2 regions of the Sphingopyxis sp. GC21 genome follow, and region 1 is predicted to be linked to the other one. Evidence: riboswitches for the same ligand, from Rfam matches in the RefSeq annotation. Region 1 holds a riboswitch; the other holds the start of a gene.

Region 1 (14,650 bases):
TTTCACCGCTGATCAACGGCAGATATATCCGATCACCGGCATTCTGCCTGTCCACCTTTACGGCCATCCGGCGAAGCGAGTTTTCAACGTCGTCGGCGCTGACGACGCCGTGCAGCAGCCAGTTTGCGATATGCTGCGAGGATATCCGGAGCGTCGCCCTATCCTCCATCAGGCCAACGTCGTGAATATCAGGGACCTTCGAACAGCCAACACCTTGGTCAATCCATCGGACGACGTAACCGAGAATGCCTTGGGTATTGTTATCAAGCTCCTCTCGCAACTCGTCCTCTTGCCAGTTTCGCCCCCCCGCCAAGGGCAGGGCTAGCAACCGCTCTAGGGGCGCCACCGGTTCACCGCGTCGCTCCGCCTGGCGGACTGAGACATTGACTGCATGATAATGGGTGGCGTGCAGCGTTGCGGCGGTAGGCGACGGAACCCACGCCGTGCTGGCGCCGGCCTGGGGGTGCGCGATCTTCTGCGCAATCATATCCGCCATCATGTCAGGGGCGGCCCACATGCCCTTGCCGATCTGTGCTCGGCCCCCGAGCCCGCACGCTAGTCCGATCTGGACGTTGCGATCTTCATAAGCGCCGATCCAATCGGCCGCCTTCATCTCGCTTTTCCGAACCATCGGCCCAGCGAGCATCGAAGTATGAATCTCGTCGCCCGTACGATCGAGAAATCCCGTATTTATGAAAACGATCCGGTTCCTCACAGCGTAGATGCAGGCAGCAAGATTGGCGGACGTACGGCGCTCCTCGTCCATGATCCCGACTTTGATCGTATAGCGAGGGAGGCTGAGCATATCCTCTATCGCATCGAAGAGCCGATCGGTAAAAGCGGCCTCATCGGGTCCGTGCATTTTCGGCTTCACGATATAGAGCGAGCCTCGCCGGCTATTGCCCTTTCGACCCTTCAGATCATGCAGGGCGATGACCGCAGTCAGGACGCCGTCCAATATGCCCTCGGGAGCCTCCGAGCCATCGGGCAGGCGCACCGCTGGAGTTGTCATCAAGTGACCCACATTGCGGACAAGAAGAAGGCTGCGGCCGGAAAGAGCGAATGTGCTTCCATCTGACGCTGTATATGCGCGATCGGGATTCAGGCGGCGGGTGACCATTCGGCCATTCTTCTGAAAGCTGTCCTCGAGGGTGCCCTTCATCAGACCGAGCCAGTTGCGATAGGCCGCGATCTTGTCTGCCGCATCGATTGCGGCAACCGAATCCTCAAGATCGCATATGGTCGACACTGCAGATTCGAGAATAATGTCGGCGATGCCTGCCGGGTCATCCCGGCCGATGGGGTGATCGTGATCAATGACGACCTCGATATGGAGGCCATTATGCCGAAAGAGCAGATTGTCGCCATTTCGTCCCGCCAACAACGCCGGGTCGGACAACGACAATTCCCCGCCTTTCCAGCGCCGCCAACTCCCATTTGCAAGCGGTATCGCCCTGTCGAGGAAGCGCTTGGCCCAATCGACGACTTTTTCGCCGCGCTTGGCGTCATAACCGCCGGCCTCGACCTTCGTACCGACGACGTCGCTCCCGTAGAGTGCGTCGTACAAGCTGCCCCAGCGCGCGTTCGCAGCGTTGAGAAGAAAGCGCGCATTCAAGATCGGCACAACCAGCTGCGGACCCGATATCGCGGACAGTTCTTCGTCGACATTGTCAGCGCCAACAAGGAAAGGCGCCGGCTCGTCGACCAGGTATCCGATCGATCGAAGGAAGCTTAGATAGGCTTTCTGGTCTATAGGCTCGCTTGCACGAGCGTCGTACCAGCCATCGAGTTGCTCCTGGATACGGTCGCGCACTCGAAGCAACTGAGCGTTCTCTTGCGCAAAAGCGGAATAGATCGCTTCCAGTCCTCGCCAGAATACCGAAGCGCTGATGTCGGTGCCGGGAAGAACCTCTTGTTCGACGAAATCCACAAGCGCGCCGGAGACCGACAGCCTACCTATTTCAGTCATAGCCTTTGTCATCGATACCGTCTCCGCACTATTTCTCGGACAGGCGCACTCGGGAAAATGCAACGAAGCGGCCCGCGCACCGGCCTTCGCCATTGGCCCACATCTTCCAAGCCTGCGAATCTGTCGATTACCGAAAATTCGCGCTTTCTGATGTGAATATCATTCAATACGGAAATTGAGATGGATCATATTATGTGATCGAGCATTAGTTTTGACAAAATCGATCTTTGATTTGCACCTGTGCAATTCCCTGTCGATATCATACTATTACAGTTGCTACCCGATACGTCGCGGTGATAGGATGTTCGACAACGGCGCCTCGATACCACTTAGATGTTATTATCGAGTCATCCGTGAATTTCCACTTCAACATAGTCGAGATAGGGCGAGCGATCATGAAGCCGGCATATCTGTTCGATGCATATGGTACTGTCCTCGATGTCCATGCAGCCGTGCGTCGCCACTCCGAATCCATCGGCCCGGATTTCCAGGCCTTCTCAGATCTATGGCGCGCGAAGCAGCTGGAATATTCGTGGGTGCGTACCTTGATGGGCAACTACGAAAATTTCTGGCAGCTGACGCAGGATGCCTTGGACCATGTCCTGCGTTTATTCGGATCCGTCGATCCGGCAATTCGCAAGGAGCTTCTGGATGCATATCTGCGACTTGAACCCCACGACGGGGCGCTGGAGGCCCTGACAGACCTCAAAGCCAAGGGCGCTCGGCTGGCGTTTCTGTCAAATGGCACGTCGACAATGCTTCGGACGGCGACGGTGGCCGCCGGCCTTGACGAGATACTCGAGGCACCGTTCTCAATTGATGCGGTTGGAAATTTCAAGACGCATCCGCTGGCTTATTCCGTCTACTCGTCGCGGTGGGCACTGGATCGTGCGGAGATCGCCTTTGTTTCGTCGAACCGCTGGGATATCGCAGGAGCTACCAAGGCCGGATTTTACACAATTTGGGTTAACCGCAGCGGCATGCCAGACGAATATCTCGACGCGGCTCCCAAGCGCGTCATCGGCTCGCTTGTCGAGCTTCTAAGCGACTAAGTCGCGAGCGTTGACGAAATTATTGCCCTCTTGGCTATTTCGATGGGCCAGAACCCAGACCGCTCCGTTGCAGTGCAGTCTCGGCGCAGGTCCACCGGGCTCGCGATCCTGAAGCCCACCCCATCCGCAAGCGGGCCGATCCATAGGAGTTCGCGGGGCAGGCTCGTTTCCAATGTTCCTACCCTCACCGGTCTTGCGCATGGCGACGGTGAGATTGAAGCGCCGTGAGGCCGAGCAGCAACGACACTATCACGGCCGACGCACTCAGGATGCCAAGCGATTCAAATGATCCGCCGCCTACGATATTGCCGCCGACGGCAGGGCCGATTGCGGCGCCAAGAGACTGCACGGCGCCGGCGCCGGTAATCGCCCTTCCCGATCGATCGACCACGGCGATCAGGGACATCCCGATTACGACAGAAAATCCATAGAAGAACGACCACCCAAAGATCGCGATCGCGAAATATGGGAGGCCTGCGTGCCCATATGCCAGAAGCAAGCAAAAAGCGCTCAGGCAGAATTGAACGACGATCAGGAGCGGCCCTCGACCTAGACGGCGACTGATCCACGACGCCGCGATGCATCCAGCGGCGTTGGCAATGAGGGCAAAAGAAAGAACATACCCCGTCGCCGAAAGGGAGTTGCCGTGCGAAACTCCGATCTGCTGCGCAAAGATCCAGATGCTCGTTCCACCGCCGAACAGGAAGAGCATGGCAAGCAGGCTTAGAATACTGGCCAAGCTGCCGTCATGCCTGTGCGCGGCGGGTTCGTCGAAGGACTGCGTGATGCGGCCGGGCAGGAAAGGCACGCACGACAAGAAGAGAAGCATGGCGATCGCGGTCAGGAAAGTCAGGCCTGGCATGCCCGCCGAAGGAATGGCCCAAGCTGTCGCCGTGGCCATGACGATAGCCACCGTTGCGACCTGGCCTCCAGTCCCAAATCCGAAGTTTCGGTCCGGATCACCAGAGCTTCCGATTATGCGGCACGCGATAGCATAGATCACGCCGGAGCCGAGGCCGGCTGCAAAAAGCGAGGGGTAAAGAACGGCAACATCGGTGATAAGCCCGCTCGTGCCTATCAGGGCGAGCGATATCATACCGGCGATAGCGGACAGTTTGCGGATTCCGAACCGTGGAATCCACCAGACGGCTGAAGCGGTGCTCGCCACAAACCCACAGAGGTAAGCCGTCCCGATATATCCTGCCATATTGGGGGACAAGGCCAATCGTGGCGCCTGCGTGCCGATGTAGAGTGGCAGGATCCCATAAACCATTGTTCCAAACCAGAAGAGGATTACGCCAGCGGCCACCTCCCTTCCGGAGTTCAATGCGTCCTTCCGATCGTTTCTCTGCATGTTTCCCAGCGCGCTGATTTTTCCGAGCGGGTTAGCCCGTGGGCTTCGGTCAGTCCTCTTCCAAACGAGATAGATGTTATTCGATCGTCTTCGTTCATGAGAACAGATCGTTCTCGATACGTCTGGCTAAACGATCTCGGAAATGATCTTGGTAGCTTCACCAAATGCGGTATTGGCGACGGGGACCCCTGCGTAGATGGCGATTTGCATCAGCACTTCTTTGAGTTCGTCCTGCGTGAACCCTCCTTGAGCCAGCCCCGCGCGCACGTGAAGGGCATATTCTTCCCATCTTCCGAGACTCGCAGTTGTGGCTACAACGATCAATCGCCGCGTCCGCTCGTCAAGGCCGGGACGACTCCATATTTCGTTCCAAGCGATACGGGTGATCATAGCCTGAAAGTCTTCGTTGAAAGAAGTGCGTCCGGCGAGCGATCTGTCTACCCATTCGTCGCCAAGAATTGCGCGCCGTGTCACCAGACCGGCCTCGAAAAGGATGTCTCTGGCGGATGTCACAGTCGATTTGGTGCCGAAGAATCGAACGATTGCCGATGCCAATGCTGCTGGATCCTCGATAGCGGGAAGATGCCCGGTCTTGAGGCGCACCGCTTTTGCATCGGGAATGCTTGCTGCCAGGAATTCCCCATGTCCAAGAAACGGTGTGGAGATATCATCGTCTCCGGTGATGACGAGCGTTGGCACGGCGATGGCGCCGAGACGGTCCGCGATATCCATGTCGCGAATTGCTGCGGCACAGCCGGCATATCCGGTGTCGGAGCTGTTCACGAGCGCCCGCCACGCCGAGCTCACCTCTGCGGCACGGTTCTCGATGAACTTCGGCGAGAAGAAGCGATTTATCGCGGCATCTGCGATGGCTTCCGTGCCGTTGGACCGGACGGCTGCGACCCTGTCTGTCCAAATCGCCTTGTCCATCGTGGCGGAGGTACAGATCAATGCAAGGCCTGCCACTCTCCGAGGATGGTTGATCGCCATATCCATGGCGATCATCCCGCCGAGAGAAATCCCAGCAATGATCGCCTTTTCTACATTCGCTGCGTCCATCACCGCGACGGTGTCTGAACCGAGCACATCAAGGCTGTAGTCGCCCCCCGGCGCGTCCGAAGCGCCATGACCACGGTTGTCAAGGCGTATAAGCCGATAATGCGGCAGGAGATGAGGAAGCGCCTTGTCCCACAAGCTCATGTCGGTACCGATTGAGTTTATCAGGACGATGGCTGGCAACTCTGCGGAGCCTTGCTCCTTCCAGTATAACCGGACCCCGTTATGCTTTGTGAACGGCATCGATATCCCTCGTCAGAGGTTTAGAAGTTCGCGGACGATGCCTTCGCTTTCGCCTATGTCATTCCCCAAGGCGGAAGCCGCGAGATTGCAAGCTATGGCATCTCCATCGATTTGGAGGCCTTCGATCGTAACGACCATCGAGCCTATTGCTCCGGCGGCGATGGAAAAGAGATCCGCCAGAATTGAAGCCTCTGTCTGCCATCCACCGAGCCCCCGCTCCTGTTCCTGGGGAAGGCCCCCCAGCAATGTGGCAACCAGTCCGGGCGCGCGATGCGCAGCGGATAGAGCGACTTGGCAGCCTGTCGGGTTCCGTTTGTGCGGCATCGCAGAGGACCCGCCACGGCCCGGGACGACCGGCTCAAGAGCTTCCCGAATATGGTCCTGCGACAGCAAGGCGATATCCTTTGCCATTTTGCCAACGGTGCCAACCAGGATGCCGACGCTCGTGCCGATCGCGGCCACGGCGATTCTGCGGCTATGCCAAGGAGGCGCAGGTTTCAGCTGCAACGCGCTGGATAGCCGGCGCGCGACCGCAGAGCCTCTGCCCGACATGCCTGCCCGCGTCCCCGAGGCCCCGCCAAGCTGAACGCATATGTACGCGCCGGCGTCGGCTCGCATGCGCGCCGCTGCCTCGGCGATCCCCGCACGCCATTGGGCGATCCGCAGTCCAAAAGATATTGGCATCGCATTCTGCATCAACGTCCTGCCTACGGCAGGCACGCGGCGATAGTTTTCCGCCAAGGCTGTCAGGGCAAGGTCGAGACGATCGGCATCGTCGATCAGCAATGCGGAGGCTTCTCTCGCCTGCATCATCATCACCGTGTCAGCCAGGTCCTGACTGGTCGCGCCCTTGTGGACCGCCATCGCCGTCTCTGGCGCCATCGCCGAACGGATCCTGCCGATCAGCGGTATCGCGAGCGTACCTGCGAACGCAGCCTCGTCGGCGAGGATTTGAGGGTCGATGGCGAGCGACGCGCAGACGGCGCCGATCTCATCGGCGACGCGTTCCTCGATGATCGCTTCTGCGGCTTGAGCCTGCGCCAATGCAGCCTCAAATTCCAGGGCGTGTTTGACGGTCGAGCGGTCGTCATAGACCGCCAGCATCGCCGGCGTTGTCGCTGAACGATCGTGAAGGAGCCTGCTCACAGCGAAAAGAAGACCGTCTCTGCATCACCTTGGATGTGAATATCGAGCCACCAGACTCCATCATCGCGCTGGCGCGCAACAAGCGTCGATCGACGGTCCGATGGCACAAGGGAGAGGATGGCATCTGTGTCGTTGCCTTCTGCGCCGTCGAAATACAGGCGTGTGCAAAGTCTTCGCAGCACCCCTCTCGCGAAGATCGATAACGCGATGTGGGGAGCTTGGAGCGAATTGCCTGGTCCGGGCACGCGGCCCGGGAAAACAGTGCGGAAGCGATACACGCCGGATTCGTCGGTAGCGCATCGGCCGAACCCTATGAACTCCGGATCGAGTGGAATTTCGGCTCGCTTATCCGCCCCTCCGGAATATCTTCCCGACGCGTTGGCTTGCCAACTTTCTACCAATGCGTCTGAAATCGGGTCGCCATTTCCGTCGAGAATCTGGCCAGCAATGTCTATCACATCCCCTCTGGGAGCGCCCGTTCGCGTCGGGCGATTCAGAACATAGTGATCATCCGCGAAGAGCTCCGGTCGGGCTCCCAGATCTGACAGTCCCACCAAGTCAGCGCCGCCTTTCCAAGGCAGACCGTAGTGGAAGAAGGGGCCTACAGTCTGCCAAGGAGTTTGACCGAATAATCGAGGATCCTGGTTATCGAACCGCGCAGACGCTTTACGCTTTTCCAAGTCGTTATCCATTGGCAGTACCCTCGAAGGGCGTCTGCATTGCCCCCTTCAGCACGATGTCAAAACGGTATCCGAGCGCCCAGTTGGCGATGGTCGTGTCGATATCAAACCGGCAGATGAGGCGATTGCGATACGGCATCGGAACCGCATTCGCGATCGGATCGATCTCGATCAATGGATCGTCAGGAAAGTAGATTTGGGTGACGAGACGAGTGGCGAAGGCGGGGCCAAGCAACGACAGGTGAATATGAGCCGGGCGCCATGCATTGTGATGGTTACCCCAAGGGTAAGCTCCGGGCCGGATGGTCGTGAAGGAATACCAGCCCTGATCATCGGTAATCACCCGACCAGCTCCGGTGAAGTTCGGATCGAGCGGCGCGTCCCAATTATCGTTGCGATGGATATACCGCCCGGCCGCGTTCGCCTGCCAGATTTCGACGATGGTGTTTGGTACCGGACGACCACTGTCATCCAGCACCCTGCCAGAGATGCGGATGCGCTGGCCATGGGGAGCAGATCCATGTTGCGACGTTAGGTCTACCTCGGCTTGACCCATAAGAGCGCTCCAGCAACCGCTGGGGCCGCTCACCTCAGTCAAAGTCTGCGGAGCGTTGACCAAGGGGTGACGCGGACTACGCAATCCGGTCGAGCGATACTCTGGGTAGAGGAGTGGTGGCAAGCCCGCGTCGTCAGGCGCATATGCGATGTCCGTTGTCACAGGCAATTCTCCCGGAGCTTGCCCAGAAAGAGAGGGGCATTCGTCTTGGAAGCGATTTCCTCGACGCAGACGGATGGTGCCATGTCGAGCAGCGCAAGCACTCCGGCTTGCGGGTCTAACTCCATCACCCCGAGGTCCGTAATGATCAGATCAACCACCGACCTGCCGGTCAGGGGCAGAGTACATTTCTGGACGATCTTGGGCGCGCCATCCTTGGACGTATGATCCATGACGACCACCACCCGCTTGACGCCTGCAACCAGATCCATCGCTCCTCCGATCCCCTTCACCATCTTGCCCGGAATGGTCCAGTTGGCGAGGTCGCCATTCGACGCGACTTGCATGCCTCCCAGGATGGCCATGTCGATGTGCCCGCCCCTGATCATGGCGAAGCTGTCGGCAGACGAGAAAAAACTCGAAGTCGGCAGCGTGGTGACTGTCTCCTTGCCGGCATTGATCAAGTCTGCATCAGCTTCATCAGCGAACGGGTAAGGGCCCACTCCGAGCATGCCATTTTCGCTTTGCAGCGTGACGGTCACGTTTTCGGGGACATGGTTGGCAACCAGCGTAGGGATGCCGATTCCGAGATTTACGTAAAATCCGTCCTTGAGTTCTCGAGCAGCGCGCGCTGCCATCTGATCGCGCGACCAAGCCATCATGCAGGCTCCCGAGCGCGAATCGTCAGCTTTTCGATCTTCTTCTCGAGGCCCGTCGCTCGAACAATCCGATCGACGTAAATGCCGGGCGTATGCACTTCATCCGGGTCGATGGCGCCAGCTGGCACGATCTCCTCGACCTCGGCGACCGTCACCCGTCCGGCTGTCGCCATGATCGGGTTGAAATTCCGCGCTGTCTTTCGAAAAACCAGATTGCCTTCGGGATCAGACCGCCAAGCCTTGACTATCGAAAGATCAGCTTTCAGCCAGCGCTCTCGAATATATTCATCGCCGTCGAAAGTTTCGACAGGCTTGTCTTGCGCGACGACGGTTCCTACCCCGGTCCGGGTATAGAATGCCGCAATGCCGGCGCCGCCGGCGCGAATGCGCTCGGCTAACGTACCTTGCGGATTCAGCTCAAGTTCGATGTCACCATCCAGGAACTGCCGCTCAAAAAGACGATTGTCGCCAATATACGATGCGATCATGCGACTGATCTGCCTGCTTTGCAGCAGCTGCCACAGACCAAAGCCTTCTGCGCCCGCGTTGTTCGAAATCACTGTAAGCCCTCGGGTACCGCTTCGATAAAGCTCCGCGATAAGGTTCTCCGGGTTTCCGCAAAGGCCAAAGCCACCCGACATGATCGACATTCCGTCGAACAGCAAACCCTCAAGCGCTTCGGACGCGCTGCCTCGAATTTTTGAAAGCATTATAAGCCTCGGAACTGTTCGGAATTTTCCTTCGAACCTTATCCTTCGCATCGGCATGGAGCTGCTGCTTTTGACGATATGTGAAGGACGTTTGCGGTTTCGTCATTCTCGGTCGTCCGAATTGACTTGAGCGCACATTTCCAGGCAGGCCAGACTTGCCATTGCGGGAGAGACCGTTCGCCGGCGCCGAAGGAGCAACCGCCCCGGAAACTCTCAGGCAAAAGGACCGCAGGGCATCAAGATATCTGGAGAGTGGCGCCCGCCTGGGTGCCCGCCGACGGGATAGCGATCTCAGGCACAGCGGACAGATGGGGCGCATCCACCACCTTTTGGGGAGCGGCTCCCAGTGGCACGTATTAGCATCATCGGCGCCGGCATTACCGGCGTAACAACCGCCTACAGCTTGGCTGTCCGCGGTCATGAAGTCACCGTCTACGATCGTCGCCGCTATCCGGCGATGGTCACCTCATTTGCCAACGGTGGCCAGCTCTCCGCAAGCAATGCCGAAGTCTGGAACAGCTGGGCCACCATCGCAAAGGGTATGAGATGGCTCTTGAAAAATGACGCGCCGTTGTTGCTGAACCTCAAGCCCGGCCTTCACAAATACGGGTGGCTCGCCGAGTTTTGCGGCAATATCTTTCGGCACGAAAGAAACACGATCGCGACCGTTCGTCTCGCACTCGACGCGCGAAGGCATATGTTCACCATTGCGGAAGCAGAGGGCATCGATTTCGATCTGAAGCGATGCGGAATCCTTCATCTCTACCACAATGAACAGGAGTTTCGTGCTGCCGAAGTGGGCAACGCCCTCCTCCTCAAGGGCGGGCTCGAAAGGCACGCAGTGTCAGCTGGAGAAATGCGCGCGATCGAGCCGAGCCTGCAAGGCGCTCTTCACGCCGGATTCTTCACCCCGGGGGACGCCACGGGCGACATCCACAAGTTCACACGCGGGCTCGCAGATGCGTGTGCACGCCGAGGCGTGATTTTCAAGTTTGGAGCTGCTGTCCGGCGAGTGGAGATACAGAACCGGATTTGTACCATCAGCTTGACCGATGACGAGAGTGGTCGGCCGATCGCCTCTCAGACAGCTGATGCCATCGTTGTCTGCGCAGGGGTTGAAAGCCGAGAAATCGCCAGAAAGCTCGGCGAGAAAGTAAACATTTATCCGGTGAAGGGCTATTCCATCACTGTAAACTTGAGAGACGAGCAGAGCCGAACAGCTGCACCGAGTGTCAGCCTGCTCGACGACGCTGCGAAGATCGTCACAAGCCGCCTCGGTCCAGATCGATTCCGGGTGGCCGGCACCGCAGAGTTCAATGGGTTCAACCTAGATATTCGCGCTGACCGGATCCGCCCGTTGCTGCGCTGGTCGGAACGCCTGTTCCCCAAAATGGATACTGACAGCGTCACCCCATGGGCAGGCCTGCGCCCCATGACGCCCGATATGCTGCCTGTTGTCAGGCCGGGGAGAGTGCGTGGCGTCTACTACAACACCGGCCACGGCCATCTTGGCTGGACGCTTTCCGCTGCAACTGCCGAGATGATCGCCATGCGCCTGGACAGCGACTTCGCCGCGTAGCTTCGATCCACATTATTCATCAGAAGGATTTCGAGAATGATCCTAAGCTTGAAGCAAGCCCAGAATATTGCACTTCGCACTCTCAAGGCCGGTGCCGAAAAAGGACTGAAGCCGCTATGCGTAGCCGTGCTCGATCCGGGAGGTCATACAATAGTCCTGCACCGAGCGGACGGCGCGTCGCATCTTCGACCAGCAATTGCTATCGCGAAGGCGGCCGGCGCCTTGAATCTCGGCGTCTCTTCCCGCTCGATCGCGGCGATCGCGGCCGAACGACCGACATTTTTCAACTCGCTCGTAGGCATAGCGCCTCTCGGTATGGTGCCGGCCGCCGGAGGAGTGATCGTGGTTGACAGCGACGGCCAGACACTGGGTGCCGTCGGCGTTACCGGCGACACCTCGGACAATGACGAAGCTTGTGCACTTGCGGGCATCGAAGAGGCAAATCTGTTCGCGAAGGACTGATCATTGCCCGCGCAACGCGGCAAAGGTATTTCACATAAGTGCAATGATTGAAGAGAGATTGGCAAAAGCAGCGAGGAGGACGTTCGCCTTATGAAGTTGGACAGGCAGCTGGCGCGGCATGCGTACGGCTCCTTCCAGCAAATAATAAGGGGGGTTTATGTCTCGGTCGAATAGAACGAACGGGTCGGTAGCGGCCCTGCTTGCCGCTACTGTTCTGGCCGGATCGGCGACGCCAGCCTTCGGGCAGGCGACACCCGAGGCGCCTCAAGATTCTTCCGCGTCCTCATCGGGCGGATCGCTCGACATTGTCGTTACCGCCCGCAAGCGCGAAGAACGCCTCCAGGATATCCCGGTGGCGGTCTCGGCGATCGGCGGAGCTGCCCTCGAACAGAAGGGCATCGACAATGTGACAAACCTGATCGGGACGGTTCCGAGCCTCTTCACCAGCCAGAACCAGGCGTTCGGGCCGCTTCCCAACCAGACCTATCTCGTACTTCGCGGCGTCGGAGCGGCGGCATCCAACGATCCCGCTGTCGGAACCTTCGTCGATGGCGTCTATCAACCGAGCCTGGCATTCGACACTGGCTTCCTCGACTTGGAGCGCATCGAGGTTTTGCGTGGGCCGCAAGGTACCCTTTTTGGCAGAAACACCGAAGGCGGTGCACTGAACATTGTGACCGCGAAGCCCGACGGCACCTTTCGTGGGAAGCTGCGCGCAGAATATGCGGACTTCAATAGCGTTCGCCTCGGCGCGAGTTTCAGCGGCCCATTGGTGGAGGACAAGCTCTTCGCTAGCCTTTCTGGTCAATATTACAGCACCGATGGCTACATCCACAACCTGACCATCGACAAGGATCAGGATACGCTTCGCAGCCTGGCCGGGCGCTTCGTGCTTCGCGCATTGCCCACCGAAGACTTCGAGATCATTCTCCGACTGGATGGTTCTCGCAACAGAAACGGTTATCTCGGTTACGGCGTCGTGGACGACGGCGCGAAGCGTTATGCCACACTCGATGATCGCAAGGTTGTCTCGCCCGACACGAGCTTTGGCGGCTCTCTAACCATGTCGTACGATCTTCCGGCGTTTACGATCAAGTCGATCACCGGATATCAGCACGTAAAGACCGAATTCTGGTACGACTTTGATGGATATTCGGACCCCGACAACTTTCAGGACCAGCGCACGACCCAGTCAGCACTCTCCGAAGAACTTCGTTTCGAGTCGAGGAGCGGCGGGTCTTTCACATGGCTTGGCGGATTGTACGCCTTTCAGGATATCCACGAACAGAACCGCAATTTCGCCTTGTCTGGCTGTACGATCTGCGCCTTTCCGCCGATTTTCAATCCCGCCAACGACGTGCGGGAAGCGACGAGGTTGCGGCGTCGCGGCTGGGCCGCTTTCGGTCAAGTCGGCTACAAGTTCAACGATCGCTTCGAGCTGACTGTCGGCGGGCGATATGGCTGGGAGCGGACGCGGGCATTCCAGCAGGGCGTCGTGATCGTGCCGGCTGTGGGCGCGAACGACGCGTTCAGCGGAGTCACGTCAAAAAGCTTCAGCAATTTCTCGCCGTCCGCTTCATTCTCCGTTCACTGGACGCCTGATGTCATGACTTACGCGACTGTGTCGCGAGGTTATCGCTCAGGCGGCTTTGACAAATATCCGGGTAGCAGTGCAGCCGTTGGGATCGCTTTCGACAACGAAAAGTCGACCAATTATGAGGTGGGGCTGAAAGCGTCGCTCTTTGACCGACACCTGATCGCCAGCGTTGCTGGTTTCATCGTTCAGGTGGACGACATGCAGCTGGCTTCTGTTGCCATCAGCCCGGTCACCGGTCTCCCTGTCGGTGTCACTGCCAATGTCGGTGCCTCCCGTAACCGCGGGTTCGAGTTCGAAGCAACCGCCATGCCGTTCCGCGGATTCAAGATTCGCGGGAACGCTGCATATACCGACGCGCGCTTCACCTCTATTACGAGCCCGGTAGGATCCCATCTGACCGGCGATGCGTTGCCTTATGTCCCCAAGTGGACTGCTTCAGGCGGCGCAGATTACACTGTCTCGATCGGTGACACTGAACTCAATCTCGCAGCCGACTATCGTTATGTGGGGCCGTATTATTCCGGTAACGGGGCTCCTCCGTTTGATCCGATCCTGCAGGTTCAATCCTATGACCAGCTCGACCTCCGCGCCAGTCTGAAGAGAGACCGATGGGAGCTGACCGTTTACGTCGACAATGTGACGGACAACTTCAACATTACACGCCGGTTCGCACCGCCGTTCCAACCGTTCACCCGCGCCTCGGTGCTTCCACCTCGCAAGTTTGGCGTGAAGCTGAACTACAGCTGGTGAACATCCGCCGCCGGCCTCACTGGCCGGCGGCTTTGACCACTCAGGAATCGTGTCCTTGTTAAGGAGCGTCGGCCCGCAGCGAAACGCTGCTTCGCTGTCAAAGGATTTGCCGTGACCGAGATCGACATGACGAGCTTTGATGGAATTATCGGGAGCCTGACCCCGATGAGCGGCGAAGTCATCGACTGGACGAGCCCGACCGCTCCGGACAGAGCCCTTCAGTTTCGCGCCGGCGGACACGCTGATGTCGAGCGGGCCGTCGGTTCAGCGGGTCGAGCTGCTGGTTTGTGGCACCGGCTCGCGCCGAGTGAACGGCGAATGGCGATGCTGCGGTGGGGCGACGCAATAGAGGCCGCCGCCGAGCGCATCGGCATGCTCGACTGTGTCGACATGGGCAAACCGATAGCCGTTGCGACGATGGAAGCCTGCGTTGCCGCTCACATTGTGCGCTGGTACGCTCAGGCAATCGACAAGGCTTGCGGAGAAGTCATTGCGTCGTCGCGCGAGGCGATCTCTCTGTCGCTGAGAGTGCCCTACGGTGTCGTTGGCGCGATGGTCTCGTGGAATTACCCAAGTATAAACGCCGCCATGAAAGTTGGGCCAGCACTCGCGGCCGGCAATGGCATGGTGCTGAAACCGTCCGAGATTTCGCCCCGCTCCGCGATACTGATTGGCACC
Region 2 (14,650 bases), 1.4 Mb from region 1:
ATCGCCCGGGCGCTGGGGCTGAACGAAGATCTGACCGAGGCCTTGTGCCTTGCCCATGACATCGGTCACCCGCCCTTCGGTCATGCGGGCGAGGACGCGCTGAAAGCGGCGATGATGGCGCATGGCGGGTTCGATCATAATGGGCACACGCTGCGCACGCTCGCGCGGCTCGAATGTCCCTATCCGCGCTTCGATGGCATCAATCTGACGTGGGAGACGCTGGAGGGGTTGGCGAAGCACAATGGTCCGGTGCGTCACCCCGGCTGGGCATTGGCGGAAATCGACGCGGAATTTCCGCTCGACCTGACGAGCCATGCCAGCCTGGAGGCGCAGGTGGCGGCGGTCGCCGACGACATCGCGTACGACAATCACGACATCGACGACGGCCTGCGCGCGGGACTGCTGACGATCGACCAGTTGATGGCGCAGCCCTTCGTCGCCGAGAATTTCCGCCTCGTCGAAGCCCGCTTTCCGGGCGCGCCGCGCGACCGGTTGCTGCGCGAGCTGGTGCGCGACCAGATCGGCGTGATGGTCAACGACGTGATCGCCGCGACCAAGGCCAATGTCGCCGATGCGGGGGTGGAGAGCGTAGCGGAAGTGCGCGCGGCGGGCCGCACGCTCGGCGGCTTTTCGGATACGCTGGCGCGGCAGGAGCGCGATCTCAAACGCTTCATGTATGCGAACCTCTATCACCATCCGTCGCAGATCGCGGCCGCCGACGCGGCGCGCACCGTCGTTTCGGGGCTGTTTGCGGCCTACAGGGACGATCCTGCGCTGATGGGCGAGGAATGGGCATCGCGGCTGCCCGATACGGACGGGGCGACGGTGCGCCACATCGGCGACTATATTGCCGGGATGACCGACCGATTCGCGATCGATCGCTTTGCTGAGATGAATGGGCGGGCCGCGGTGCCCGAGGCGCTGGCGCATGTCTGATGCCGCACCCCGCGCGCTTCTGATCGGAGCGACGGGGCTTGTCGGACAGGCGGTTGCCCGCTGCGGCCATTCCCTGCCGCTTACCCTGCTGGCGCGCCGCTTGGTCGAGGCGGGGGCCGGCCATCGCGCCATGACCGCCGATCCGGGCGAATGGGCCGAGATCATCGCGGCGGAGCGACCCGGGATATTGATCTCCTGCCTCGGCACCACGATCCGCCAGGCGGGGTCGCAGGACGCGTTTCGCGCGGTCGATCATGATCTGCTGCTCGCCTGCGCCCGTGCGGCGAAGGCGGCGGGGACGGCGCACATGATCGCGGTCAGCAGCGTCGGCGCGGCGGCGCATAGCGCGAACTTCTATCTGCGGACGAAGGGTGAGGTGGAGGAGGCGCTGCGCGCGCTCAATTTCCTGCGGCTCGACCTGATGCGCCCCGGCCTGCTCACCGGTGACCGGCGGGGGCCGAAGCGGATTGGCGAGGGGCTGGCGATGCTTGCCGCGCCGCTCACCGACGCGCTGTTGCACGGATCGCTGCGCCGCTATCGCTCGATTCCGGCCGAAACGGTGGCGCGCGCGATCGTAGCCGCGGCGTCGCTCGCGGCGCCGGGACAGTTCGTCCACGAAAATGACGCGATGCAACAGCTCGCCGATTGACTCTGCCGAAGGCGAGCGCCAAGGCTCAGGCGTCTGTCGAGCCTCTCAAAGAGATTCGACCGGCCACGCGGGAGAGCGCGGGGGCAGGGAAACCGGCCGTCGCCACCGAAGGAGCAACCGCCCCGGAAACTCTCAGGTCAACGGACCGCGCGGCTGGAACGGACACTCTGGAAAGCGTTCGGGCGTCGCCCGGACCACCGAAGGGGTAACTCCATGCCGACCCGTCATCGTGGGCGCATGGACGAAAACTCTCAGGTTCCCGTGACAGAGGGGGCATGGCGAAGGAACGGCATCGGGCCGCGCCGCGTCATGTCAACGACGGGAGGCCGATATGAGCGAAACCGAAGAAATGGGCGAAACGGTCGCGATCGAAACGCTTCCGCTCGACGCCTGGCACCGTGCAAGGGGCGCGCGGATGGTCGAATTCGCCGGCTATCACATGCCGATCCAGTATGACGGCATCATGGCCGAACATCTGTGGACGCGCGACAATGCGGGTCTGTTCGACGTCAGCCACATGGGGCAGCTCGTGTTCAGCGGCGAAGGCGCCGCCGAAGCGCTCGAGGCGCTGGTTCCGGGCGATATTTCGGCGTTGAAGCCGGGGCGGATGCGCTACTCGCTGCTGCTCGCCGACGATGGCGGCATCCTCGACGATCTGATGGTCACCAATACGGGGCATGGCCTGTACATGGTCGTCAATGGCGCAGTGAAGTGGGACGACATCGCGCATCTGCGCGAACATCTGCCCGACGAGATCGAGATGAACCTGCTTGACGAACAGGCGCTGCTCGCGCTGCAGGGGCCAAAGGCCGCGGCCGCGCTGACGGCGCTCGGCGTGGTTCCCGAATTTCCCGATATTCTTCCCATCGATCGCCTCGTCTTCATGCAGGCCGGCCCCTATCTGTGGGGCGACGTGCGGCTGGGGATCAGCCGTTCGGGCTATACCGGAGAAGACGGGTTCGAAATTTCGGTGCCGGCGAGCGACGTCTCGGCCCTCGCCGATGCGCTGTGCGCGCAGGATGCGGTAAAACCGATCGGCCTCGGCGCGCGCGATTCGCTGCGGCTCGAAGCGGGATTGCCGCTCTACGGCCACGACCTTGACGAGGGCATCGACCCCGTCGAGGGCGATCTGGCCTTTGCGATCAGCAAGCGCCGCCGCGAGGAAGGCGGCTTTCCGGGCGCCGCGCGCATCCTCGGCCATCTTGCCGATGGCAGTCCGCGCAAGCGCGTCGGCCTGACCGTAGATGGCAAGATGCCAGTGCGCGAGGGCGCCAAGATTTTCGACGGCAACAGCGAAGTCGGTGTCGTCACCTCGGGCGGTTTTGCGCCGAGCGTCGGCGCCCCCATAGCGATGGGCTATGTGCCCACCGGCCTGTCCGAGCCCGGCACGGCGCTCGCCGCCGAAGTCCGCGGCAAGCGCGTCGCCGTGACGGTGACGCCGATGCCCTTCGTTCCACATCGTTACGTGCGCAAACAGGGAGGCTGATCGATGCCGCGTTTTTATACCGAAGAGCATGAATGGATCGATGTCGATGGCGATGTGGCGACGGTCGGCATCACCGACTTCGCGCAGGGCCAGCTCGGCGACATCGTCTTCGTCGAGGTTCCCGACACCGGCGCCGAACTGTCGAAGGGCGGCGACGCCGCGGTGGTCGAATCGGTGAAGGCGGCGAGCGATGTCTACGCGCCCGTCGATGGCACCGTCACCGAAGGCAACGGCCAGCTCGAGGAGGACCCCGCGCTCGTCAATTCGGACCCCGAAGGCGAAGGCTGGTTCTTTCGCATGACGCTCAGCGACAAGAGCCAGCTCGACGGGCTGATGAATGCGCAGGCGTACAAGGATTTCATCGCCGATCTGTGATCGCAAACCCCTTCCGGTCGCGGGAGGGGGAAAGGCCGCAAGACCATGACGGACCCTGCGCTTGCCAATTGCCGCCTGATGGTGGCGACGCCCATCTATGACGGGGCGCAGGGTAGCTATGTCCGCGCGCTGCTCGACCTTGCGTTACGCGCGCAGGCGATCGGCCTGACGGTGCGGTTCGAGTTCATCCTCTACCAGCCGTCGGTGACGCGCGCGCGCGACATGCTCGCCGCGATCTTCGCGGAAAGCGACTGCACCCACATGCTGTTCGTCGATGCCGACATCGACTTCGGCGCCGAGGATGTATTCGCGATGCTGCGCGCGATGGTCGGCCGCGACGATTGCGCGATTCTGGGGGCTGCCTGTCCGCGGCGGATGCTCAACTGGCGCAATGCGGCGCTGGCCGCCAAAGCCGGGCTGGGTGACGCCGATCCGGCGGCGCTCGGGCGCTTTTCGGGGGAGTTTGCGCTGCATTTCCTGCATCCCGACCAATCCTTCGCGCTCACCGATCTGGTCGAACTGACGCGGGTCGGCAGCGGGATGATGATGATCCGCCGCGACGTGTTCGACAGGTTGCGCGCGCGTCATCCCGAACTGGTCTTTCGCACCGATCCCGCCGAGCGCGCCGCGCACGGGATCGGCGAGGAGGCCTATGCCTATTTCCTGCCGATGATCGAACCCGACACGCGGGCGCAGTTGTCGGACGATTATGCCTTTTGCCGCCGCGTGCGCGATGCGGGGCTTCGCATCTGGCTCGCCCCTTGGGTGAAGACCACACACAGCGGGCCGGCGATCTTTACCGGGTCGCTTCCCGATCTGGCCCAGCTTCTTGCCATAAAATCAGCTTCTTCGACGGAGTAGTTCATGCGTTACCTCCCCCTCACGCCCGATGACCGCAGCGCGATGCTCGCGGCGGTCGGTGCTGCCTCGATCGACGATCTGTTCGTCGACGTGTCTGCCGAAGCGCGGCTCGACGGCCCGATCGCCGGCCTGCCCGGCCATGCCAGCGAACTGGCGGTCGAGCGCCATATGGCCGCGCTCGCGCGGCAGAATCGCGCCGCCGGCGACGGTCCCTTCTTCCTCGGTGCGGGCGCCTATCGCCATCATGTGCCGGCGAGTGTCGACCATCTGATCCAGCGCGGCGAGTTTCTGACCGCCTACACGCCCTATCAGCCCGAAATCGCGCAGGGCACGCTGCAGATGCTGTTCGAGTTCCAGACGCAGGTCGCACGTCTGTTCGGCACCGACGTCGCCAATGCGTCGATGTACGACGGCTCGACTGCCTGCTGGGAGGCGATCGTGATGGCGCGGCGCATCACCAAGCGCGGCAGGGCGTTGCTCTCGACCGGCCTCCATCCCCATTATCGCAGTGTCGCGCGGACGATGGCGAAATATACCGGTGACCAGCTTGTCGACGGCGATCCGACGCTTGAGGCCGGCACCGACTGGGCCGCGCTCGCCGCCGCTGTCGACAAAGATACAAGCTGCGTCGTCGTTCAATATCCCGATATATTGGGCCGCATCGACGACATGAGCGTGCTTGCTACGGCATGCCAGGCGGCCGGTGCGTTGCTGATCGCGGTCGTCACCGAACCCGTTGCCCTGGGCCTCATCAAGTCGCCGGGCGAGATGGGCGCCGATATCGTGGTGGGCGAGGGGCAGGCGATCGGCGTCGGGCTCCAGTTCGGCGGGCCTTATGTGGGCCTGTTCGCGTGCAAGACCAAATATGTCCGCCAGATGCCGGGGCGGCTGTGCGGCGAGACGGTCGATGCCAATGGCAAGCGTGGCTTCGTTCTGACACTGTCGACGCGTGAGCAGCATATCCGGCGCGAGAAGGCGACGAGCAATATCTGCACCAATGCAGGGCTTTGCGCGCTGGCCTTCAGCATCCACATGACCTTGCTCGGCGAAGCGGGGTTGCGGCGGCTTGCCGGCATCAACCACGGGCGCGCCAAGGTGGCAGCGGCGGAACTGGCGCAAGTGCCGGGTGTGTCGGTCGTCAACAGCGGCTTCTTCAACGAATTCACGCTGCGGCTGCCCGTCGACGCGCGCGCGACGGTTCACAAGCTCGCCGAAAAGGGCGTGCTCGGCGGCGTGTCGCTCGGGCGCCTTTATCCTGACAATGACGCGCTGGCGAACGGCCTGGTCGTCGCCGTCACCGAAACCGCGACCGAAGAGGATATCGCCGCCTTTGCCGCGGCGCTGAAGGAGGTGCTGGCATGACCGCGCTCAACCCCGCCGGCTGGCGCCCCGAAATGCACGGCGCTGGTGGTGCCGCCGATACCGCGACATTTACCGGCAACCGCGCGCTGATGCTCGAGGAGCCGTTGATCTTCGAGATCGGCTCGACCGCGACCACCGGCGTCGACTTCGACGAGGCGGCGCCCGCTGCCGATCTCGGCGCGCTGATGCGCCGCGATCCCATCGGCCTGCCGGGGCTCAGCGAGTCCGAAACGGTGCGCCACTATACGCGCCTGTCGCGCCAGAATTATGCGATCGACCTCGGCCTCTTCCCACTTGGCAGCTGCACGATGAAGCATAACCCGCGCCTCAACGAAAAGGTCGCGCGGATGCCGGGCTTTGCCGACGTGCATCCGCTCCAGCCGCAGGAAACGGTGCAGGGCGCGCTTGCGGTCATCAACGAACTCGCGGTGTGGCTGATCGAACTCACCGGCATGTACGGCGTCGCCATGTCGCCCAAGGCGGGCGCGCACGGCGAGCTTTGCGGGATCCTGTGCATCAAGGCGGCGCTCGAAGCGCGCGGCGAGGACCGGCGGGTGCTGCTCGTCCCCGAAAGCGCGCATGGGACCAATCCCGCAACAGCTGCCTTTGCCGGCTTCACGGTCGAGGATATTCCGGCGACCGCGGAGGGGCGCGTCGATCTCGCGGCGCTCAAGGCGCGGCTCGGCCCCGATGTGGCGGGCGTGATGATCACCAACCCCAACACCTGCGGCCTGTTCGAACGCGACATGAAAGCGATTTCGGACGCGGTGCACGCGGTGGGCGGCTATGTCTATTGCGACGGCGCCAACTTCAACGCGATCGTCGGCAAGGTTCGCCCCGGCGACCTTGGCATCGACGCGATGCACATCAACCTGCACAAGACCTTTTCGACCCCGCACGGCGGCGGTGGTCCCGGTTCGGGGCCGGTCGTGCTGTCGAAGGCGCTCGCGCCCTATGGCCCGATCCCCTATTCGGCGCGCTACGCCGACGGGTCTTTCAAGCTGGTCGAGGAAGAAAGCGCGGGCGCCGAGCACCCCGACACCTTCGGTCGCATGACCGCCTTCCACGGCCAGATGGGCATGTTCACCCGCGCGCTGGCCTATATTCTCAGCCACGGGGCCGACGGGCTGAAGCAGGTCGCCGAGGATGCGGTGCTCAACGCAAACTATATCCTGCGCAGCCTGGAGGATGTGCTCGATGCGCCCTTCGCCGCGTCGGGACCATGCATGCACGAGGCGCTGTTCAGCGATCGCGGGCTTGCCGAGGGCTTCTCGACGCTCGACATCGCCAAGGGACTGATCGACGAAGGCTATCACCCGATGACGGTCTATTTCCCGCTCGTCGTCCACGGCGCGATGCTCGTCGAACCCACCGAGACCGAATCGAAGGCGGTGCTCGACCAGTTCGTCGGTGCGCTGCGCAGCATCGCGCTTCGCGCAAAGAACGGCGATCCGGCGCTCAAGTCGGCGCCGCATTTCGCGCCGCGCGCGCGGCTCGACGAGACGCTGGCGGCGCGCAAGCCGGTGCTTCGCTGGGAGGATTGATGCGCGCCGCGGGCGAGGATGAAAGCGGTGCCGCGCCGCGCCGGGGCGGCTGCGGTCTCGCCGCCGCCTTGTCGCTCGTCGTCTTCGCCGCGATCTGGCTGGCCGCGGTAACCGGCTACGGCCTTGTCGCCGAACAATGGGAAATCGTCCGGCCCCGCCGCGCGCTCGCGCACCACTGGGTGTTCGGCTATGCGCCGCTCATCGCGCTGGGTTTCGCGCTGCTCACCGCCTTCGTCGTGATGCGGCGGCGGGCCGCGGCGCGAATGACGCTGCTGATTTTGTCGGCGGGGCTGGTTGCATTGTTCGGCGGAATCATCTTTCTCGGCGTCGGCGGACTGATCTGAAGGGGAAAAGCGATGAGCTGGGATAGCGTTTTCCTGCTGGCCAATTATTGGGCGATCGGTGGCTGGCTGCTTCTCGCCTTCGCGCCGCGCGGGCCGAAAGTGCTGGCGCTGATCCTCTATGCCGGGGTCTTCCTGCTCTGCCTCGCCTATGCCGTGATGCTCGGCGGCTTCCTCTCCGGCACGATCGATGCCGGCGGAACCGGCGGCGGCAATTTCACGACGCTGGCGGGGGTGATGAAATTATTCGACAGTCCCGGCGGCGCGACGCTCGGCTGGACGCATTATCTGGCCTTCGACCTGTTCACGGGCATGTGGATTGCCCGCGATGCCGATGCCAAGGGTTTCAGCCGGATCGTCCAGTTCCCTTTCCTGTTCCTGACGCTGATGGTCGGGCCGGTCGGGCTGCTGGCGTGGCTGATCGTGCGCGAACGTCGCGCGCGGGCGCAGGCAAAGGCGAAGTGAGGCGGTCATGAACGCCGGAACCGCCCCGTCGCCGCTGCTGCATTATCTGATCCCCGCCGGGGTCGTTCTGCTCGTGCTGTTCTTTAGGCTGCGCTCGGTCGGCAAGGCACGGCGGTTGCGGCTCGAACGCCTGTGGATATTGCCGACCTTCTACGCGCTGTTGCTGGGTTTCATTTTCTGGAACGCTCCGCCGCACGGACTGGTGTGGATATGGTGCCTTGTCGCGCTCGCGGTCGGCAGCGGCCTCGGCTGGATGCGCGGCAAGTTGATGCAGGTTGCGGTCGATCCCGACACGCATGAACTCAGCCAGACCGTGTCGCCCGCAGCGTTGCTCTTCTTCGTCGCGCTCATCTTCATCCGGGGTGTGTCGCGCAACATGGCCGAAGGCGTCGCCGGCCACGGACAGGCGGGGTTGATGGCCGTTACCGATATCCTGATGGCCTTCGCGCTCGGCTTCATCGTTTTTCAGCGGGTCGAGATCGCGCTGCGCGCCCGGCGCCTGCTCGCGGCAGCGCGTTCGTCGCGGCGATGAAGGGGCCGTGGACGCCTTCGGACGGCGGCGAGGGCGACAAGCGCCATGCCCCCGCAACCTTGCGCAATCGCGACACGATCGCCGCGGTGCTCGGCGACTGGCTCCCCGCGTCGGGCACGGTGCTTGAGGTGGCGAGCGGTTCGGGCGAGCATGCCGTCCATTTCGCCGCCGCCTTCCCGAAGCTTGACTGGCAGGCGAGCGACCCCGACCCAGCCGCGCTCGCCTCGATCGCGGCCTGGAGCGCCGAGGCAAGGCTGCCGAACATCGCCGCGCCGCTGCACCTCGACGCATCGGCGCCGGACTGGCCGCTGGGACATGCCGATGCCCTCTTGTGCATCAACATGGTGCATATCAGCCCGTGGGCGGCGACGCTGGGCTTGTTCGCGGGGGCGGCGCGATTGCTGGGATCGGGCGCCCCTCTGATCCTTTACGGCCCTTATCTCGAAGCCGATGTCGCGACCGCCGACAGCAACCTTGCCTTTGACGAGAGCCTGCGCAGCCGCAATCCCGCCTGGGGGCTGCGCGAAGTGGAGGCGGTCGTCGATGCGGCCGCGCCGCACGGATTTGGCTTAACCGAGCGCCGCACCATGCCGGCGAACAATTTGATGCTGCTGTTCCGCAAACACAGCTGAGTCCGGCGGCGCGCCCAAGCTGTCACTGCTGTCAGGTTGGGCGTTCGGCGCTTTACCTTGGCCGCCGAAGCTTTAGCGTCCTTCTCGATTGCAAATAGCAACGCGATTCGAGGAGAGAGGATCGATGGCTGCCGACGTTTCGGACCTTGTCAGTTTCGACGAATTCATCACCCACTGGGCCGCCGACCGGCCGTCGCGCATTGCGATGCGCGAAGAGGACCGATTGTTCACCTATGCCGAGCTTGAGGAGCGGACGGCGCGCGTGGCAAGCGCGCTGCGCGCCGCGGGGCTCGAGAAGGGCGATCGCATCGCGTGGATCGGCAAGAACAGCGACCTCTATTTCACGCTCTTCTTTGGCGCCGCGCGCGCCGGGATCGTCATGGCGCCGATCGGCTGGCGGCTTTCGCCCGTCGAATGGGCCTATATCATCAACGATACCCGGGCGAAGATCGTCTTCACCGGCCCCGGTTTCGACGCGGTGCCCGATCAGTTGGCGGGCAAGCTCGACCATGCGCCGCGCATCGTCGGCGATACCGAGGCACGCGCGCTGATCGACGCGACGCCGCGCGCGCCCTTCACCCCGTCCGGTCCCGACGATGCCGTGCTGCAACTTTATACCTCGGGGACCACCGGCAGTCCCAAAGGTGCCGTGCTGTCGAACCGCAATTTGTTCGCGTTGCGGAAAAACTCGGCCGACGCCGATCTGGCCTATACGAAATGGGACGATGACGAGGCGGTGCTTGTCGCGATGCCCTGCGCGCATATCGGCGGAACGGGGCTTGGGATCATGGCGCTGGCGGCAGGGCTGCCCGGCATCATCCTCGCCGAATTCAATCCCGACGGGGTTTTCGATGCGGTCGAACAGCATGGCGTGACGCGCTTCTTCATCGTTCCCGCGGCGCTTCAGATGCTGCTGCTCCACCCGCGCTGCGGCACGGTCGATTACAGCCGGCTCAAATATATCCTCTATGGCGCGGCGCCGATCCCGCTCGAACTGCTGCGCCAGTGCATCAAGATGTTCGGGGCGGAATTCATCCAGGCTTATGGGATGACCGAAACGACAGGCACCATCTGCATGCTGCCGCCCGAGGATCATGATCCCGAAGGCAACAAGCGCATGCGGTCGGCGGGCAAGCCGCTGCCCGGCGTGGAGATCAGGATCATCGGCGACGACGCGCAGGATATGCCCGTGGGCGCGGTGGGCGAGGTTGTCACGCGCTCTTCGAACAATATGCTCGGTTACTGGAACCTGCCCGAGGCGACCGCGCGCACGATGACGGGCGACGGCTGGATCCACACCGGCGACGCCGGCTATATGGACGAGGACGGTTATCTCTACATCCACGACCGGGTGAAGGATATGATCATCACCGGCGGCGAGAATGTCTATCCGGCGGAGGTCGAAAGCGCGATCTACGGCCACCCGGCGGTGCAGGAAGTCGCCGTGATCGGCATCCCCGATCTCAAATGGGGTGAAACGGTCAAGGCGGTCGTCGTGCCCAAGCCCGGGACGACGGTGGAAGAGGCCGACATCATTGCCTGGGCGCGCGAGCGCATAGCGCCATTCAAATGTCCGCGCAGCGTCGACGTGATCGAGGCGCTGCCGCGCAACGCCAGCGGCAAGATTCTTCGCAAGGATCTCCGCGCCCCTTATTGGGAAGGCTATGAGCGGATGGTGAATTGACGGCCGATCCGATCCAGAGGCAGGGGCTGGAGGCCTTCCGGCAGGAGGTTCGCGGCTGGATTGCGGCCAATCTGACCGACGATCTGCGCGATGCCGCGGCGCGCGCGACGAGCGTGTTCGTCGACAAGCCGCATGCGATGGCGTGGCAGGCGATCCTGCATCGCCATGGCTGGGCGGCGCCGCACTGGCCGCGCGAATATGGCGGGACCGGCTGGGACGAGACACAGCGGCATATCTTCGATTCCGAACTCGCCGCTGCCGGCGCGCCCAGCCTGTCGCCGATGGGATTGCGCATGGTCGCGCCGTGCATCATGCGCTTCGGCACCCCCGAGCAGAAGGCGCATTATCTGCCGCGTATCCTGTCGGGCGAGGATTTCTGGTGCCAGGGCTATTCCGAACCGCAGGCAGGATCGGATCTTGCCAGCCTGTCGCTCCGCGCCGAGCGCGATGGCGACGATTATGTGCTGACCGGGTCGAAGATCTGGACGACGCACGCCCATTTCGCGAACCGCATGTTCTGCCTGGTGCGCACCAGCCGTGACGGCCGCCCGCAACAGGGCATCACCTTCCTGTTGCTCGACATGACGCTGCCGGGGATCGAGGTGCGGCCGATCCTGACGCTGTCGGGCGACCATGATTTCAACCAGGTCTTTTTCGACAATGTCCGCGTGCCGCAATCGGGGCGGCTCGGCGAAGAGGATCGGGGGTGGGGCGTCGCCAAATATCTGCTCGAGTTCGAACGCTCGGCGGCTTACGCTGCGGGGCTGACCGCGGCGCTCGATCGCCTGCTGGCCGGCGCGGCGGCGCGCGATTTCGGCGAGGGCGGCACCTTGCTTGACGATCCGGCGATCCGGCGGCGTTTCGCACGGCTCTATACCGATGTCCACGCGATCCATGCCGCCGAGCAGCGGATGATGGCGGCAATCGCGCTCGGGCGCAGCCCCGGTCCGGCGTCATCGATGCTGAAGGTGCAGGGAACCGAGGCGCAGCAGCGGATACAGGAACTGGCGGTCGACATCGCCGGTCCCTACGCGGCGCCGCACCAGTTCGCGGCGCGCGCGCCGGGCAGCAATCTGCCCTTCGTCGGACCCGAAGACGATCTCACCGCTTCGGCGCGCTATTTCAACGGTCGCGCCGCGTCGATCTATGGCGGGTCGAACGAGATTCAGCGCAATATCATGGCCAAGCTGATGCTGGGGCTATAGCTGCGGCGCGTCGGTGCGCTGGCGTTCGCGGGCGCGAAGGAAGGCGGGGCGGGCAGTGCAGCGATGCAGCCAGTCCGTCGTCGCTTCGCCCAGCACGTCGGCCGCGCCCAGCGTTGTCGCAAGGAAGGCGGCATAGCCGATCACGATGTCGGCGGCGGTGAAACGGCCGGCGACCAGCCAGTCGCGCCCGTCGGCGAGCGCCGCCTCGATGCTCTTGGCGCGGCCGCCGAAGAAGGCCTTGTAATCGTCGACCGCCTGCGCGAGCCGGCGCTCGGCGGGTTCGACGCGCGTGTAGCGGATCATGACCGCGAGCGGGAAGGTCAGCGTGGCATCGCTGCGGTGCAGCCAGTTGCGATAGTCCCAATAATCCGCTTCGTCGCGGCGCACCTCGAGCGCACTGTCCTCGACGATGCGTTCGCATATGGCCGCGGATTCGGTCATCACCCGTCCGCCTTCGACCCAGCCCGGCACCGTCATCAGCGGATTGACGGCGCGATATTCGGGCGCAAAGGCGCGCGGCGGAAAGGGCAGGACGCGCAGGTCGACGTCTGCGCCCACCTCTTCGACCGCCCACAGGCAGCGCAGCGAGCGGGCATCGGGGCAATGGTAGAGGATGGGCGGGGTCATGCGGTGATATCCTTCATCCGTTCGATATGCAGGCGATGCTCGCGCCAGGCGATGAACAGCCCGCTCGCGACGATCAGCGGCGCGCCGACCCAGGTCGTCTCCGCAGGCAGGGTGCCAAAGAAGAACCAGCCGCAGGCAATCGACCACAGCAGGCTCGAATAATCCATCGGCGTCACCACCGCGACAGGCGCGAGGCGCAGCGCGCCGGTCAGCGACAATTGCACCACTGCACCGAGCAGGCCGAGCCCGATCAGCAACGCCCATTCGCCGGCGCCATGCGCGGTCATCACGAACGGCAGCGCCAGACCGAGCGGGAGCATCGAGATCAGACTGAACCAGAAGACGATCGTCATCGGACTTTCGGTGCGCGCCAGATCGCGGACCTGGATCGTGATCAGCGCGGTCATCACCGCCCCGCCGAGCGCAATCAGCGTGCCGAGCCCGTGATGGCCGGTGAAGCCCTGCGCGACGAGCGTCGTCGGATTGAGGACGAGCAGGACGCCAAGGAAACCGACCAGCACGGCGCTCCACCGCTGCCACCCCGTTGGCTCGCGGAGGAACAGCGCGGCAAAGATCACCGCGAAGATCGGCACCGACAGGTTGATCGTCGTCGCCTCGGCCATGGGCAAAAAGATCATCCCGCCGAAGTTGAGCGCCATGCCGGTCAGCCCCATCATCGCTCGCCGCGCATGGGTGCCGATCCGGTGGGTGCGATAGATGGCAAGGCCGCCCCGCGTCAGCGCCCAGCCGACGAGCATCGGCAGCACGATCGCCTGCCGCCAGAACAGGCTCTCGACGATATGGATGCCCGCGGCGTCGATCCGCTTCACGAGCACGAACATCAAGGAGAGGCTGAGCATGGCGAGCAGCCGCAGCGCGATGCCGCCCAGATAATGCTGCGGAACCTCGGGGGACGGGGCGGTGCTCATGCGCCGTTTCGCATATCAGCCTGCCGATGCTTTGCAAGCTAGGGTTCCGGCCCGAGCCAAGCGGCGACAACAATGTTGGGATCGATCGTGCAATCCCCTTGCGCGCGGCCCCCCGTTACGGCTAAGGGCGCACTCCGGCCTAGGGGTATAGCTCAGCTGGTAGAGCATCGGTCTCCAAAACCGAGGGTCGCGGGTTCGAATCCTGCTGCCCCTGCCATTGTTTCAATGGTTTAGCCGGACACAAAGCTGGTCGAGCGCATGGCTCCCAGTGTGGATAATCACAAGATAAGCACCAGAACGAAGAAGCCGGGTTTAGCGGATCACCACGACCGAGAGACGATGATTTCTGAAAAACGCCCTGCGCTAACGATCCTTGACTCCTTGCCTCCCCCGCTGGCAACCACCTGTAACTTTTCAGGGAGGGGCTTCGGGTAGTGAGCGATTATTCGGTTCGAAAGAGCCTGCTGGAGCAAATCGAACAGGAGCGCAGCTCTCGCGCCTTACTGTACGTGACCGGTGATCGACCAGGGATGGAGACGCAGATTTCAGATGTGATCGACATGGTGGTCGATCACCTCGATACGATGTGGCCAGCCAATCGCATTTCTCTGATACTGCACACTAAGGGCGGGAACACCGCTATCGCTTGGCAGCTAGTTAATCTCCTCCGGACATTTTGCGATGAACTGGAAGTTGTAGTTCCCTCACGGGCGCTGAGCGCCGGCACCCTGATATCGCTCGGCGCTAACCGTATCGTTATGACTAAGCAGGCCGTTCTTGGGCCCATTGATCCCAGCTTGAACAGCCCGCTAGGACCTCAAATTCCCGGATCGCCTCACCGAGCGGCTGTGAGCGTAGAAGCTATACAGGGTTACCTGAACGTAGCCCAGTCTGAGCTTGGGATCACCGACGCGAACGCACTCGCGTCGATCTGGAACAATCTAAGCGCCCAAATCCATCCGCTTGTCCTTGGGCAGATTTACCGCACCCGTCAGCAAATTCGCGATCTCGCTAAACGGCTG

What was found. Region 1 has a riboswitch for glycine ahead of MU856_RS04885 (D-amino acid dehydrogenase). Riboswitches for the same ligand answer to the same signal wherever they lie in the genome.
Region 2: it holds a riboswitch for glycine, as region 1 does, so the genes downstream of both, gcvT (glycine cleavage system aminomethyltransferase GcvT) here and MU856_RS04885 (D-amino acid dehydrogenase) in region 1, are expected to answer to the same signal.

Annotation. Positions count from the first base shown of each region.
Region 1 is NZ_CP095845.1:1,020,163-1,034,812, reverse strand. Features, by position in the region: gene MU856_RS04930 (malate synthase G) at 1-1,981, opposite strand, end outside; gene MU856_RS04925 (haloacid dehalogenase type II) at 2,365-3,021, shown strand; gene MU856_RS04920 (MFS transporter) at 3,206-4,375, opposite strand; gene pcaD (3-oxoadipate enol-lactonase) at 4,502-5,674, opposite strand; gene MU856_RS04910 (lyase family protein) at 5,687-6,820, opposite strand; gene pcaG (protocatechuate 3,4-dioxygenase subunit alpha) at 6,817-7,512, opposite strand; gene pcaH (protocatechuate 3,4-dioxygenase subunit beta) at 7,505-8,218, opposite strand; gene MU856_RS04895 (3-oxoacid CoA-transferase subunit B) at 8,215-8,874, opposite strand; gene MU856_RS04890 (CoA transferase subunit A) at 8,874-9,584, opposite strand; glycine riboswitch at 9,739-9,823, shown strand; gene MU856_RS04885 (D-amino acid dehydrogenase) at 9,931-11,163, shown strand; gene MU856_RS04880 (GlcG/HbpS family heme-binding protein) at 11,200-11,625, shown strand; gene MU856_RS04875 (TonB-dependent receptor) at 11,783-13,972, shown strand; gene MU856_RS04870 (aldehyde dehydrogenase family protein) at 14,084-14,650, shown strand, end outside.
Region 2 is NZ_CP095845.1:2,385,855-2,400,504, reverse strand. Features, by position in the region: gene MU856_RS11555 (deoxyguanosinetriphosphate triphosphohydrolase) at 1-936, shown strand, start outside; gene MU856_RS11550 (NAD(P)H-binding protein) at 929-1,585, shown strand; glycine riboswitch at 1,644-1,743, shown strand; gene gcvT (glycine cleavage system aminomethyltransferase GcvT) at 1,917-3,071, shown strand; gene gcvH (glycine cleavage system protein GcvH) at 3,075-3,446, shown strand; gene MU856_RS11535 (glycosyltransferase family 2 protein) at 3,492-4,307, shown strand; gene gcvPA (aminomethyl-transferring glycine dehydrogenase subunit GcvPA) at 4,311-5,669, shown strand; gene gcvPB (aminomethyl-transferring glycine dehydrogenase subunit GcvPB) at 5,666-7,213, shown strand; gene MU856_RS11520 (hypothetical protein) at 7,213-7,557, shown strand; gene MU856_RS11515 (ABA4-like family protein) at 7,570-8,019, shown strand; gene MU856_RS11510 (CcdC protein domain-containing protein) at 8,027-8,551, shown strand; gene MU856_RS11505 (DUF938 domain-containing protein) at 8,548-9,183, shown strand; gene MU856_RS11500 (fatty acid--CoA ligase) at 9,308-10,867, shown strand; gene MU856_RS11495 (acyl-CoA dehydrogenase family protein) at 10,864-12,072, shown strand; gene MU856_RS11490 (glutathione S-transferase family protein) at 12,067-12,699, opposite strand; gene MU856_RS11485 (DMT family transporter) at 12,696-13,628, opposite strand; tRNA gene MU856_RS11480 (tRNA-Trp) at 13,770-13,845, shown strand; gene MU856_RS11475 (SDH family Clp fold serine proteinase) at 14,063-14,650, shown strand, end outside.